Linked DNA regions of Endozoicomonas sp. GU-1. The protein of the gene in region 2 interacts with the protein of the main gene of each other region in a pairwise test. Links are inferred from orthologs where the notes say so. Each region holds a gene or a part of one and is shown on either strand. Other genes may lie near its edges.

Evidence for each region.
Region 1: the proteins of O3276_RS13455 (region 2) and minC interact in binary tests that used the Escherichia coli proteins (3 or more experiments, as listed by UniProt). The link is inferred for Endozoicomonas sp. GU-1 from one-to-one orthologs.

The regions. Positions count from the first base shown.
Region 1 is NZ_CP114771.1:5,664,349-5,671,652, forward strand. The notes cover bases 2,985-5,788. They hold minC (septum site-determining protein MinC), read right to left. Parts: upstream 4,885-5,788; coding sequence 4,084-4,884; downstream 2,985-4,083. Other genes in these bases: minE (cell division topological specificity factor MinE), read right to left, coding at 2,985-3,223; minD (septum site-determining protein MinD), read right to left, coding at 3,220-4,035; lpxL (LpxL/LpxP family Kdo(2)-lipid IV(A) lauroyl/palmitoleoyl acyltransferase), read left to right, coding at 5,015-5,788. Outside these bases: O3276_RS23790 (hypothetical protein), read right to left, coding at 343-675; O3276_RS23795 (M18 family aminopeptidase), read right to left, coding at 694-1,992; O3276_RS23800 (RING finger domain-containing protein), read left to right, coding at 2,080-2,721; more of minE, read right to left, coding at 2,972-2,984; more of lpxL, read left to right, coding at 5,789-5,968; O3276_RS23825 (hypothetical protein), read right to left, coding at 6,150-6,536; O3276_RS23830 (BCCT family transporter), read left to right, coding at 6,942-7,304. UniProt on the Escherichia coli protein: Cell division inhibitor that blocks the formation of polar Z ring septums. Rapidly oscillates between the poles of the cell to destabilize FtsZ filaments that have formed before they mature into polar Z rings. Prevents FtsZ polymerization.
Region 2 is NZ_CP114771.1:3,290,188-3,297,543, reverse strand. Bases 1,747-4,602 are described here. They hold O3276_RS13455 (EutN/CcmL family microcompartment protein), read right to left. Parts: upstream 3,382-4,602; coding sequence 3,112-3,381; downstream 1,747-3,111. Other genes in these bases: O3276_RS13450 (serpin family protein), read right to left, coding at 3,691-4,602; O3276_RS13460 (hypothetical protein), read right to left, coding at 2,852-3,115; O3276_RS13465 (EutQ-related cupin domain-containing protein), read right to left, coding at 2,344-2,817; O3276_RS13470 (hypothetical protein), read right to left, coding at 2,195-2,344; O3276_RS13475 (BMC domain-containing protein), read right to left, coding at 1,902-2,198. In the rest of the region: O3276_RS13495 (cryptochrome/photolyase family protein), read left to right, coding at 1-523; O3276_RS13490 (hypothetical protein), read right to left, coding at 636-908; O3276_RS13485 (high-potential iron-sulfur protein), read right to left, coding at 1,023-1,361; more of O3276_RS13480, read right to left, coding at 1,466-1,746; more of O3276_RS13450, read right to left, coding at 4,603-4,869; O3276_RS13445 (MBL fold metallo-hydrolase), read left to right, coding at 5,124-6,089; O3276_RS13430 (DNA cytosine methyltransferase), read left to right, coding at 6,786-7,356. UniProt on the Escherichia coli protein: Probably forms vertices in the bacterial microcompartment (BMC) dedicated to ethanolamine degradation. It may be involved in transporting positively charged molecules into and out of the BMC.

The DNA.
Region 1 (7,304 bases), 2.4 Mb from region 2 along the record:
GCCTTCCTGGCTAACCTAACGGATAAGACTCTTTCCATTACTCAAGTCATCGCTCAGGATCTTGAACTCTTGAATATCCTGTAAGGATGAATACAGCATAATACAGTCACATGGTGGATGACAGCCGTTGAGCTTTCATATTCTGAACAGCTCAGGTAAATCAGGCAATTACCTGGCCGGTAAAATGTTTGAATAAGTGCTATTCCATCAAGGCTATTGGAAAAAATCAATGATTCATTTGGCCGGAGAGCTGTATGCGGAGTTCGCAGTATAGAAATGGTGGGACACAGGTGAATTATCGACTGTGTCCATAATATGCAGTGGTTTCAAGGTGGGGTAAGGTCAATTATAACCTTTGATATAGCCGCCAGTCTCATCAAATGACTTTGCCGCAGGCAATGTTGCAGAAGCCTTTAGCAACGGCTTGACCGAATTAATCGTACTGCGATGAAGTGAAAAAGCGTTCCTGGAGTTTGAGGTTGAGCGCAGTGTTGGCCGGTTGTTGGCTTCGGGTTTCATGGGGTTGCCTGCAATGTTGGCTGGTCTGATGACATGATCGAGGTTAGCAATATCGGCCGGATAATTGGAGTCTGAAATTGTACGTATGACGGGGCCTCGCGTTGTGTTTTGCCAATAAAACGAGATGTCCGGAGAAGTTTGCTGGCTCTCGTTCAAGAGCCAGCTGATGATTAATTATTCAGTGAATGGCAGTTTGGCCAGGGTCATAAAATGGGCCAGGGTTTTGCTGAGTTCAAAGGCGTCCTCACTCCCGGCCAGCTCTCTGATTGAGTGCATGGCGAAGGTTGGCAGCCCGAGATCCAGTGTGCGTACGCCCAGCACGCCGGCAGTCAGTGGGCCAATGGTGCTGCCACAGGCCATATCGGTACGGGTAACAAAGTGCTGAACTTTGCTGCCGCTGGCCTGGCAAAGGGTGCGGTAAAGGGCTGAAGTTTCATCATTGGTGGCATAACGCTGGTTGGCGTTGACTTTGATGACTGCCCCATGATTCAGTTTCGGTGCGTGATGCTCGTCATGCTTGCTGGCATAGTTGGGGTGGATGCCGTGGGCATTATCCGTTGAAATCAACATGGAGCGGTTCATGGCCCGGGTCAGTGCCTCACCGGTGCCATACATTCTTTCCAGTACGCTCTTCAGGAAAGGCCCCTGGGCTCCGGTGGTTGAGACACTGCCCACCTCTTCATGGTCATTGCATACCAACAGGGCTGTGGTGTCTGATGGCGGATGATTGAGCAAAGACTCCAGGCCAACATAGCAGCTGAGCAGATTATCCAGGCGGGCACCGGCGATAAAGTCACCGTTCAGGCCAATAACGGCAGCATTTTGGGTGTCATAGAAAGAGAGGTCGTATTCCATCACTTGCTGACAGTCGCTGTGCCCTTGACGTATCAGCTCTTGTTTCAGCCGTTCACGGAAATCGACGTTTTCGCCATCGGCCAGTTGAAAAAGGATCGGTGGGATATCGGTTTGTGGATTGACGGCACGGCCACTATTGGCCTCGCGGTCCAGGTGAATAGCCAGGCTGGGGATAATGGCGACTGCACGCTCAAAATTGATCAGTTGCTGGCAAAGCTGTTGCTGATCGTTGAGGTATTGGACACGGCCAGCGAGGGAGAGGTCACGGTCAAACCATGGGTTTAACAGGACGCCACCATAAACTTCAACACCCAGCTGAAAATAGCTGTGCTTATTTAACTCTGGCTGAGGTTTTACTTTCAGGCAGGGCGAGTCGGTATGCGCTCCTACCATTCTGGCACCCAGCTCAGGTTTGCCCATGGTAAAGGCAATGATGGATGATCCGTTGCGGGTTACGTAATATTTTCCGCCCTCTTTGAGAGACCAGGATTCGGACTCACTCAATGGCTGGAAGCCCGCTTTCTGTAGTTTGGCCACCATGGTGGCTACTGCATGATAAGGGGTCGGAGAAGCATTGAGGAACTGGATAAGCTCCTGATTAAAGTGTTCTTTGCTCATGGCGCTACCTTGCAATGTAAGCGGTGATCTTACTACAAAGTTAGGTTTTATTTCATTGTTGAAACTGACCTGTAGCAGGATTGGATAATGCTGCCTGAGCCCACTAAAGTAAGTGGCTGTATGAACTTGTTGTTGATTGCTCTGTCTAAAAAGAATAATACGAATGAATTTACCGAAATGAATGAAATAAGCATGCTCCCTCAAACCTCTGCTGAAAACCCTTGCCTCATTTGCTTTGAGGATTTTTCCCAGGAGCCTGACCATGCATTATCTACCCTGAAGTGTGGGCACGCCTTCGGTCGTTCATGCATTATCGAATGGCGAGAAAAGAACACACGTTGCCCCATGTGCAGGCAAAATTTTTTTCTACCAAAAGAGACTCCTGACGGCAGTTTTACCAGTGCATTGAAGGATCAATTCTACAAAACCCTGTACAATCGAACGGTGTTGGCGTGCATACTTGTATATGGTGGATTTTTTTTTGCAACCAGTCCTGGGGAGCTGGCCCGCTGTAATGCCAGTGTTGTAGCTGCTGATCTTGCTTGTACCCTCGCCAAACGATATGCATCAGAAGTCAGTGATGATGTAATGTCTGTATTTTTCGGCAGGCTTGGCACTCAAAACTATCACAATCATAATCTGCCCCAAAAAATAGTGACTAAAGGTATTGTCAACTGTTCGCTCATTACTGCCGGTTGGCTAGCTCGGAAATGGCTTTTGGGTTTTTGACCGGGTTGAAGCGATAGGTAGTGATCTCACAAAAAATATGTTTGACTTCATTTTACGGGGGATCAAGTTGTCCAGGAATAGACTGCCCTACGTGGCAACTGCTGTACGGCAATCTATTCTCGGTCAAGCTCCAAGTGTGGCCAGGCGTTGATACCCATACCGTTTGTGCTGAGTTTGTCGAAGTACGGTGGCACCATCCTCTAACAAGCTCAGGATGAACTGGGTGTGCGGGTATTAGCACTTTTCTGCACTAGTTCGGCAGCTGTACATTGACCTCGAGGATAGAACAACCATCCTGAGAGTCCAGCTTGATGTCAATACACTCCTGCTGGACCTCTATATATTTTTGAATAACCTGAAGAATATCCCGCTCCATGGCTGGCAGAAAATCACGCCCACTTCGGCTGCTTCGTTCATGGGCTACTATGATCTGCAGCCTTTCCTTGGCAATCGCGGCGCTGTTATCTTCTTTGCGTGAGCGGAATAGCTGCATAAGACTCATCCTATTCCTCCGAACATGCGCTGTAAGAACCCTTTTTTGACGGGTTCGAGAAAACGGTGTGGTATGTCTTCCCCAAGGAAGCGCGCTACCACATCGTTGTATGCCTGACCGGCATCACTGTCGGTATTGCATACGACGGGTACCCCCTGGTTGGAGGCTTTCAAGACTGAGGTGGACTCGGGAATTACGCCAATCAGCGGTATCGCCAGAATTTCCTCGACATCCTGAATATTGAGCATTTCGCCCCGCGTCACCCGCTCAGGATTGTAGCGGGTTACCAGTAGATGCTCTTTGACGGGTTCAAGGTTTTCGACTGCACGACGGGACTTGCTTTGCAAAATACCCAGGATACGGTCAGAGTCCCGGACGGACGACACTTCAGGGTTTGTGGTAATAATGGCTTCATCGGCAAAGTAGAGGGCCATCAGGGCACCGTGTTCGATACCTGCCGGAGAGTCACAGATGATGTATTCAAAGTCTTTTGCCAGCTGGTTCAGGACTTTTTCGACCCCTGCATGGGTAAGGGCTTCTTTGTCCCGGGTTTGGGATGCTGGCAGAATGGACAGGTTTTCTGTGCGCTTGTCTCTGATCAGCGCCTGATGCAGCTCGGCCTCGCCGTTAATTACGTTGACAAAGTCGTACACGACACGACGCTCGCAGCCCATCAGGAGATCCAGGTTTCTGAGGCCTACATCAAAGTCAATGACAACTGTCCGATGACCTTTAAGAGCCAATCCTGTTGCAATGGAAGCACTGGTGGTGGTTTTTCCAACACCACCTTTTCCAGAAGTCACAACAATAATACGAGCCAAGGTGAAATCCTGTCATAAATCAAGAACTGAACTATTGTCCAGTATTTCTTAAAGTTTCTTTATGTGCAAGCTTTGTGCCTCGAGGGATACAATAACACTACCGCCCCAAAGGGGATCACTGTTACTGGCTGCTGAGGGCATTTTATACTGACCGTTGATGGAAATGAGTTCAGCTTCAAACTGCAGACAGAAAATACGGGCGTCAGTATTACCATTGACCCCGGCCAGGGCCCGGCCGCGTAATGGACCATAGACGTGTATATTACCGGCGGCCAGAAGTTCTGCACCGGAACTGACCGGGCTGGTAATGACCAGATCGCCCTCGGCATAGACCTGCTGACCAGAGCGGATCGGATGTTCTATAAGCGTGGTCTTATGAATGACTGGTGATGTTTGCGTCTGGTTGGCACTCTCTGCTGCAGCGGGACTGGCGGTGTGGGATTTCTGCATGATGACCACATTGGTTTCAACATGGCTTTCCACATGAGCAGCAGAATTTTCTTCTGACCGGTTCCGTTGCCTTGGTGACGGGAGCCAGGGAATGCCTGCCATCATGGCGTCCTGTTTATGGCTTTCCTGGCCGCCGCGAACAGCAATCAGGATCAGGCCAAACTGTTGCAGGCTATGGCGCAGTTGGTAAAGATCAATCGGTGGTTGTTCCGGGCTGAGTTGGTCGAAGGCGATGATGACAGGTGTCTGCTGGAAAAACTTGGGTGCCTTGCGCGTCATGTTCTCCAGCTGATTGGTGATATCCGCAGGATTGGTAGAATGCAATTCAAGAGTAGTCAGTGTATAAATACCACCGGTCATCTTGAAAGCTGCAGTACCGGTTTGCAGTTGAAGGGTCATAAAGTACAACTCTGATTTTGTATAACGACTTTGTATGACAAGAGTCAGCAGATTAAATGGTCAGCTTTTTATACAACAGAATGTAGCGTAGAGAACTCAACGTTCAGATACAAGTATTGAATTAACCTATATGTCGCAAAACCCTGATGTTAACAAGCAGGCTGATGCCCGTGCAGACGACGTCTTTCGCCGGGCCTATCTGCACCCGAAGTACTGGCTTACCTGGCTGGTGATCGGGCTTACCGTTATTCCTTCGCTATTGCCTTATCGCTGGCTTCTCCAACTGGGACGATGGCTTGGACGTATCATTTACCATGTAGCGGGTTACCGTGTTCATGTTGCCCGGGTGAATCTGGAGAAGTGTTTTCCTGACTTGAGCCAGGCTGAAAGAGAGGCACTGCTGAAGGAAAACTTTGAGTCAGTCGGCATTGGTGTCATGGAGGTTACCATCGCCTGGTGGTGGCCTGCCGACAGGTTGGATAAGATCGTTTCTTATCAGGGCCTGGAAAACCTGGAGTCTGATGATGGCACCCTCCTGATGGTTATGCATTTCACTACCATAGAGCTGGCAGGTCGCCTGATTACCCAGCGCCACAGCGTGGATGCCACCTATCGAGAGCATGGGAATCCGGTCTTTGAATACGTTCAGCGTCGTTTAAGACACCGTTTTGATCCCGGCAGCCAGTTGCTGAGAAGGAAGGATGTTCGTGGCATGCTGCGCTCATTAAAGTCGGGCAGAACCGTCTGGTACTCTCCTGACCAGGACTATGGCATCAAAAATGGACTCTATGTGCCTTTCTTCGGTATTCCCGCAGCGACTATTACCAGTACCTCACGCCTTGCCAAAGCGGGCAGGGCGAAAGTGATTCCCATGACGGTGACCCGGCTGGCTGACGCCAAAGGCTACCGGGTTCAATTGCATTGTGCCCTGGAAGGGATTCCTTCCGGTGACGACTTTCAGGATGCGCTGCAGGTTAACCAGTTTGTCGAGCAGCAAATTCGTAAGCATCCTGAGCAGTATATGTGGCTTCATCGGCGGTTTAAAAATCGCCCTGAGGGTGAGACGGACTTCTATCGGGGCTGACGGCCCTGAATGCTCACTGATTGAGTGTCCGGAATACCCTTGGTCAGAAATAGCGTTTCCCGTGTTCTTGCAGAGGGCGGCAGCTGGATAGACGCTGCTCTTATATTCAATAAAGCCTTCAGCACTTCCCTGATCATATAGAACCCGTCGTTCAATGGTCATTTCTTTTGTCACAATTTATTTATGGCTTAAGGCCATAATTCATGGCTCGCTGTTGAGCTTGCTTGAAAGTATTGCGAAAAAGTAAATCCATATTCTCACGTAATTGATCAAAACTTACATCATCCCCACTCTGGTCGACTGGAGGAAAAAGCATCTGTAAGTTCATAACTTTATCATCATTACTCATATTTTGATCAAACAAAAATGTCCTCAGTTGAGCAAGAAATTGTTTGTTTTTTTTCATAAGCTGATACTTGTCACTATATAAAAGATAAAAATCATCATCAGAGGACAGCTTTAGCTCAACAGAATCACCAGAGATAGATTCTGGCTGGTTCGGCTCTGTTGGCGACTGGCCAGTACTGGCAATGAACGAAGATGTAAGAGAAGAAGTGGTAGGAATCATAAGTCATACCGTTACTTGTTTATCTGGTAGGACAAAATAAAAACAGGAGGGTTCCCTGAACATAATAAAATAATTACATAATTCCAGATTACTGTCGGTAAGGCAGACTACCAGGCTGAACAGTTGTACTCTTGTTGGGATAGACCGATTCTTTCCCCGACAGGAGGCGAGTGTCAGAAACTATCCAATATGCTCAATAATGGATATTTCCGTAGATTTTGTAGGTCTTTATGCTTATTATCTCTTCGGAAACTCCGGTGCATAAATGACCGGTTTGAATGGCATATCAGGCAGGATGTTTACCATGAACATGTAGCCAAAAAAATTAACGTCCCTTTTTGTTTAAAGTTGATAACTATTGTTTTCGCAGCTGCAACGGCTGTTCATTATTGAAGACCAAAGATTATGGAAGAGCATTTTAAGCTTGTTGATAAGCCGACCTTTTTTGGTGCGGTTATTTTGTTGATCTCGGTGGTTATACCGCTGGCACTGTTTCCGGATGAGGGCGCTCACTGGATTGCCATCGCAAAAACCTTTATGACGGACACAATGGGGGTGCTTTACCTGGGCCTGGGCCTGGCCGCCGTGGTGTTTATGGCCTACGTGGTATTTTCCGATATTGGCCAGATCAAGCTGGGGGATGCCAATGACCAGCCGGAGTATTCGACCACCTCCTGGGCGGCCATGCTGTTCTGTGGTGGTATCGGTGCCAGTATTCTCTACTGGGGTTGTATTGAGTGGGCTTACTATTATCAGTCACCGCCTTTT
Region 2 (7,356 bases):
TCTGCCTGATTGGTTCTGGACCGGTCAGACACACATGAACTGTATGCGCCATGCCATTACTCAGTCATTGCAGTATGCCTATGCGCATCATATTCAGCGGTTGATGATTACCGGCAACTTCTGCTTGCTGGCGGGTATTGATCCTGATCAGGTCGACCAGTGGTATCTGGGCATTTATATCGATGCGATTCAGTGGGTAGAGCTGCCCAATACCCGGGGCATGTCGCAGTATGCCGACGGAGGCATGGTGGCATCAAAACCCTATGCAGGCAGTGGTAATTATGTGCAGAAAATGAGTGACTATTGCCCGGGCTGTGTTTACCAGGTGAAGGAAAAAGAGACAGAAAGCGCCTGCCCTTTAAACAGTCTTTACTGGCATTTTATGGAGAAACACCGGGAGATGTTGCAGAACAATCCCCGGACTGCCCTGGTTTATAAAGGGTGGGACAAAAAGGGTTCAGCGGACAGGAATGCCATCCTGAAGCGGGCCCGGTGGTGTATTAATCATCTGAACGCGCTGTAAACATTTGATAGCCCGATAGAGCCGCCGCTGAGGGAGGCTTATCGGTAGGGTATTGTTGGGCAATGGAGTGAAGGACCCAAAAGCGTGGGAGCGAGATCCTGGTTACAACGGATCATGGCTTGAGGTGGTTCACAATAATGGCAAGTGTCTCTTCAACTTTGTCAAACCGGTTATCAATGTTATCAAGCCGATTTTCAATCCTGTTGAAGCGTTCACGGTTTTCCTGCTGGTGGGCATCCACCTTTTTGTTCAGTGTCTCAATTGCTATTTCATGGCGCACGCTGTGCAGGAACAGTTTTTTTATATCATTCTGTGAGTTTTTAACGCTGATCTCTATTTGATGAATAGCATTCCAGAGCGCATCACTGTCTTTATCGTGGTTCATAAGGACAACTTCTGATTATTTTTGATGCGTTGAGAATAGCAGAGAAATGCCTCGTTCCCGGGTTTCTTTGAGGGAACGAGGGTGTGAGTATTAATGGTGTTCTTTACTAACCCATCAGGCAGGTTTTGGCACCCAGGCTTTACACCATCCTTCCGGTTCTACGGAGTTTGCTGGAAAAAGCCTGCAACCCTGGTTATCCGGGGTATAGAGCGCGCAATTCTCACATTTTCGTCCTTCCTGGTAGCCATCTATGGATTTAGCGTCTGCCTGTGTCTTCTTATAGGAAAGCCCTATTGCGGTAGGGTTGGACTCATCAAGTGCGGGGAGCGCAGCAGCCCGGGCCTGGCGGCTGGGAATATTAAGAAGGGGAATAAGCGCGGAAGCTGCGGCCAGTTGTAGAAACCGACGCCGGGTGGGGCCACGCTTTTCAGAATCGAATGGTTTTTCAGACATGGGAGTACCTCATCGTACTTTTATGTTTTTTAAACCTGATAGTATCAAAGTTTAAAACTTTTCTATTTATACGAGTAGGTATATCTCACGGATCATGGGGGAAATCAATGCTCAAGCCAGGTTTTCAGTGACTCCAGGCCGCTGCCTGAGTAAGCGCTGATTTCGAATATCGTTTTGATGCCAGCCGCCTTAAGTACTTTTCGTGAAAACTCAGGATCGGCTTTTTCGCTGTCGATCTTGGTGATGATACCAATCACTTCCCGATTGAACATACTGGCAAAGCCCGGAGGGATCTGATTCAGTTTTCTTGAACAATCGTGCACTACGGCGATGACCTGATAATCCACAGAAGATGACATCAGTGCGGCATAAAAACGGCGGTTTTCGATAAACTCACCCGGCGTATCGAGTATGTAATCACTGTACTCCATGGCCTGGGTTTTTTTGTATTTCAGCTCCTGCCCATAGAGAGCCTGAGTTAACGTGGTTTTGCCTGCGGTGGTTGAGCCCACCAACATCATCTTTTTCATCATCTTTTCATCAAGATCTGGTCACCCGGGCAGGGGAGAACTTCAGGTTATCCCTGAGCATATCCATGGCGGCATTCAGGCCGGCTTCAACACTGCCTACATCGCCGGTAATTACCAGGCAGCCGGAGAAACGATCCAGAAAACCGATTTCCACACCGGCCGCTTTGGTTGCCACGTCGGCGGCAATCATGGAGGCTTCGCTGGGAGTGATGGTCATAATGCCGATGGCACTGATGGTTTCCGCATCAAGGCCCAGCTTGATCACCAGGTCTTCCTGTGGATGGGCAATCAGGTGCGCCAGTGTCACCTGTTTACCGGGTACATATTCCTGAATGATGCGCTCTTTTTGTCGAGCCCGTTATCCCGGTGCTCCTGAAAGTTGCCACTCATGATTTTTACGACTCTTGTCTTGTATTGATATGGCTGACGGAACATCAGCCATGGATGTTTCATTACTGCTGCTTTTGACGTGCAATCTCTTCCCAGTTGGCCGGGTAAGCGACAAACATGAAGCGGGCGAAGTCCGGGGCGCTGAACTGAATCGTTGTGCCCTTGGGAATAAACATCACATCACCGGCATGGCCAACCACCTCACGGCCATCGATAATGATTTTCAACGTGCCTTCTACGATGTAATCCACTTCGTCGTATTCCAGCGTCCAGTCAAATGTGGTCTGGTGGATTTCCATCATGCCGCAGCCCAGGCGGGGGCTTTCATCCAGATCAAGGATGTCGGTGATAAACACCTTGTCACCGGGGTTGCCGGTATCAAAGGGTTTGCACTTGACGGTGGGTGCCTTGATCACGGCAACACCGGAAGGGTCGCTGTGTTTGTCAAATTCAGCGGCGGTGGCCTGTTTGGTCAGCTGCTCAGCCACCACTTTACGGATGATCTGTTCCAGTGCTTCCGGGGTAATCTGATTCATGATTAATCTCTTGAATACGATGTGAAAAACAGGATTACTTGAACAGGTGCCTGATGACTTCCTGTTGAATCGACTCGATTTGTTCCGGGGAGGTGATGTTGAATTCATCGACGAGGAGCATCTGAATGCGCTGTTGCAAGACCTCAACAGCACTGCTCTCGGGATTACGAATCACCTGAATCCCCTGAATCTTCGCCAAATCCGCAGCGCCGGGCGACAGCAGCATGCCTTTTCCCAGGATGAGGCAACCGCCAGAAACGAAGTCGTGCAGGTTTTGTCGGGTAATCAGGCGGCTCACCGGCTCACCTCCATATTGTCGACAATGCCAACAATCGCTGCGTCAACCGGGCCTTCGCAAGGGTGTATGGCTTTTCGGGCAGCACCACCTCTGGCGACCAGGACGAGGTCACCTATGCCGGCACCAACGGTATCTACGGCCACCAGTGACTGGCCGATTTCCTGCTCACAGGGATTGATCAGCTCAACGATCATTAATTTGAAGCCACTGAGACCATCCTGCTTGCGGGTGGCCCAGATGTTGCCAGTTACCTTGCCAATCAGCACTTGCCATACTCCCGGAAATGGTTGGGCTCGAAATTTCAACGGGGAACATTAATACAGGGGTTGGAAAGTCCAATTGACGAAAGTCAGTTTTCCAGGCATCAGAAAATTAACCTGGATCAATATTTGGGCAGTTTTTGCGGGTGCATGTGGGGGGCATACCTTATCTGTGATAAATGGTCGTGATGGCACAGTGAAGACCTGGCAGTGCTAAATTTCAAGTCTTCCATTTATCTGAATAAGCGCTTTGCTGATTATCTTACTTCTTACTGCCAGTTGGGAACGTGGCAGCAGAGAAGTAAAAAAGGTTAATCAGCTCTTTCCGGGATGATTAATCTGAGCCATGCCAATAACCCTTGGGTCGTTGGAATTTTTATGGTTAATTATTGCCAGGTAGAATGGATGGTCAAATTTAAAGCGAAGAAGTTTTTCAGGAGGTATATGTAAATCGTATGAGAATATAGATGACGCAGCAGCTACCGTCGCGCCATTTTCATCAACGTCCAATGCTGCTATGTGTTTACCCATGGCTTCAGCCTCTTCACATATTTTTGTAAATTGATAATTGAACTTGAACTTGGGCAGCGTGAGCACCGCGTGTTCTCTTCCTGATTTGCCCAGGATAGTGGTGAGTCCACTTGACAAAATTTGGTTGAGATCTTCACTACCGGGATTCGTTTCCCCTTCTGGCGGTAAAACAAACACCGCTTTCATGCCCGATTCCTCAACAGGAACAGCGACAAAGTCATAGTCTTTATTTTTAATGTGCTTAATGGGTTGTATACTTCCACTTTTCATCCACTGTATTTCTGAGTGGGCTGCATTTTCCCATGTGATTTCTGAACTCTCTTTTTCATTCATCACTCTAAAAGGAGACTGCCATGAAACCTGTTGCAATAACCAGGTGACCAGTTGAAACGCCAAGTCTGGATTATCCAGGTCTTTTGCTTGCAGAAAATCAGTAATCAGGCCCTGGGTGTCTTTTGTTATTTGCTCATTGAGCTCTGCCGTGGCCTGTTCAGGTCCCTTGTGAAAAAAAGCTTCACTGGTTGTATGAGGAATCTGGGATTGTCTCAGAATTCCATCAATCTTAGGTCTTTTTGAAAAGACATGTATGCCTTCTTCGGTGCTTTTGATCAATGGTCGAGCTTGATGAAGCTCACCAATATCCCCTGCTTGATAAGGCTCACCAGTATCCCCTATAGAGTCCGCCATATTTCTTAAATTGGTAGCGATTGCCTCTGATGTTGTGACCAGAGCAGGTGAGGTGACAATGTTAATTGATCGTTCGAGTAATGTTAATTCTCTAACAAATTCCTGTACGTCATCGGCAAGCCCCTTCAAATAGGGTTGGACATTGTTTGTTACTGATGTGCCAGAATCTGGGGAATCAGCCGAGTGTGTTGAGGATTGCGGGAGGGGTAAATCACTGTTGTCCCAGATTGTATTGGATGGAACTCTGGGGTAGTCACTAGAGGGTAAATTATTCATATATATTCAAGCCTCCAATCGTAATATTTTTATCTGAACCTGCACATTATTCATAAGCAAACATTTCAACTTCTGACCGGTTAAATGATAGGAGGTATTTTTATTCTGTAAATTATTGTTTGAAAATTAAATGTCATTGTTATTTTTACCAGATAGATGGTTGTTGTTGATTTTATTTGGCTATAGTGATCTCCAAATGATTTACTTAATATTCTTTCAGGAAAATTCATTTCTGAAATCGAAGGCTTAACAGGATGGCTAAGAAAGTGTTTGCCTCATCAAGAGATCTGGATCCCAAAAAAGAGACGCTTGAAGTGTTGGCAGAGGGTGTTTACGCCTTTACCGCTGAGGGGGATCCTAATGTCGGGGCCATTGAGGCAGAAGACTTCCTTATTGCTTTTGAGGCTCGGGCAACACCAAGGGCGGCGTCCGACTGGTTACGGGAACTCAGAAGGCATACAACAAAGCCTGTTAAGTATCTGGTTTTGTCCCACTACCATGCAGTGCGCGTACTCGGTGCCGCCGCCTTCTCAGCCGAATCGATTATTGCCCATGAGAACACCCGGTTCCTGATTGAAGAGCGTGGTATGGAGGACTGGGACAGTGAGTTTCGTCGAATGCCCAGGTTGTTCCGGGAACCCGAAGGAATCCGGGGGCTGACCCATCCTGATATTGTGTTTAATGATCGATTGGAAATCCCGCTGGGTGGGCTTCGGGGAAGCCTGGTGCTGGAATACTGTGGACGGGGTCATACCGCCGGGGATATCTGTGCCTGGCTGCCCCAACACAATATTCTGTTTGCCGGAGATCTTGTTGAGGCCCAGGCTGCACTTTATACCGGTGATGCTTTCCATTTTGACTGGTCCACCACCACGTTGGACAAGATAAAGGCTTACGGTGCTGAGACGTTGGTTGGTGGCCGGGGTGCAGTTGTCCACGGTCGGGATCATGTAGATGCAGCTATCGAGCAAAGTCGCACTTTCCTCAAGACCCTGATTGATCAGGTAGGGACCGTTTATAAAAACGGGGGAACGTTAACCGAAGCCTTTGCCGCATCCCATAAAAGCCTGGCCCCCCGGTATGGTAGCTGGCCCATTTTTGAGCACTGTTTGCCATTTGATGTTCAGCGCCTCTGGGATGAGTTTGCTGGTATCGACTGGCCGAGAATCTGGACTGCCGAGCGAGACCAGGAAGTTTGGGATCAACTGCATGGCGTATAGTAAAGTCGGTATCATTAAAGAAATGTATACGGTTAATAAACGACGGGTTGATGATCCCCGGCTTACATACTCACCGACTGACCATAAAAATTTATATATGACTTGACTCTCCAGGGTGAAATCCGTTTAATACGCCTCGCACATCGTTTTCGTTGTTTGAACAGCGCCTGGGTAGCTCAGTTGGTAGAGCAGCGGATTGAAAATCCGCGTGTCGGTGGTTCGATTCCGCCCCTAGGCACCATACTTAAATGATAAAAAATATGTGTGCCAAAATTTAGCCTGGGTAGCTCAGTTGGTAGAGCAGCGGATTGAAAATCCGCGTGTCGGTGGTTCGATTCCGCCCCTAGGCACCATTATATAAAGGCCCTGAAGCATTTTTGTTTCGGGGCTTTTTTGGTTGAAAAGTCGTATTATACGACGGAGTGTTTTTAGAGTGTCTTGGTCACAGTCTCTTCTTTGGAGTTATACCATCCCCCCCTTACCCTTTCCCGCGTGACGATGTATTGTCTTGCAGTGACTTCTGGCGTTAAGGATGTTTATACGGTACTGGAGTACTTCTCCGATATTCTTCTTCCGCTTAGTCAGCACATATCGGATAGAATCTACTCAAAAAAGGGTGCAAACTCTAAGAGTCCGAGAATAGATTGCCTTAACGAGAGCCACGTTGTCTAAAATAAATAACTTGATATTGCCAAGATGCTGAACCAGGTCCTTACAGCAGAAATTGGAGATGAATCCCACCGGTCAGCCACTGAGCCGGATTACTCTGCTATATCCAAAAAACCAGCCAGTGCTGATTTTTTTGCTGGAAGTGGACTTGCCACTGAAGGACTAAAAGATTTCTTTGACTCTGTATGGGCCAACGATATTTGCGCCAAAAAGCAGGCTGTTTTTGCCGCAAACCACTCGCCTGAAATCTTTACTCTTGACTCAATCGAAAACATCAAGGGTGACAAGCTTCCCCGACACTCCTTGTCTTGGGCAAGCTTCCCTTGCCAAGACCTTTCCCTTGCTGGAAATATGGGTGGAATAACCAGTTCTCGCAGCGGAATGGTTTGGCAGTGGCTACGCATTCTCGATGAGATGAGAGAAGCTCCAGCCGTATTGGTTGCTGAGAATGTCAGAGGCCTGGTATCCGGTAAGAATGGTGAAAACTACCTCGCTCTTCATAATGCTTTACTTGAAAGGCAGTACAATGTTGGAGCTGTCCTGATAGATGCTGTACATTGGGTACCTCAGTCTCGCCCGCGGATATTTGTCATTGCCG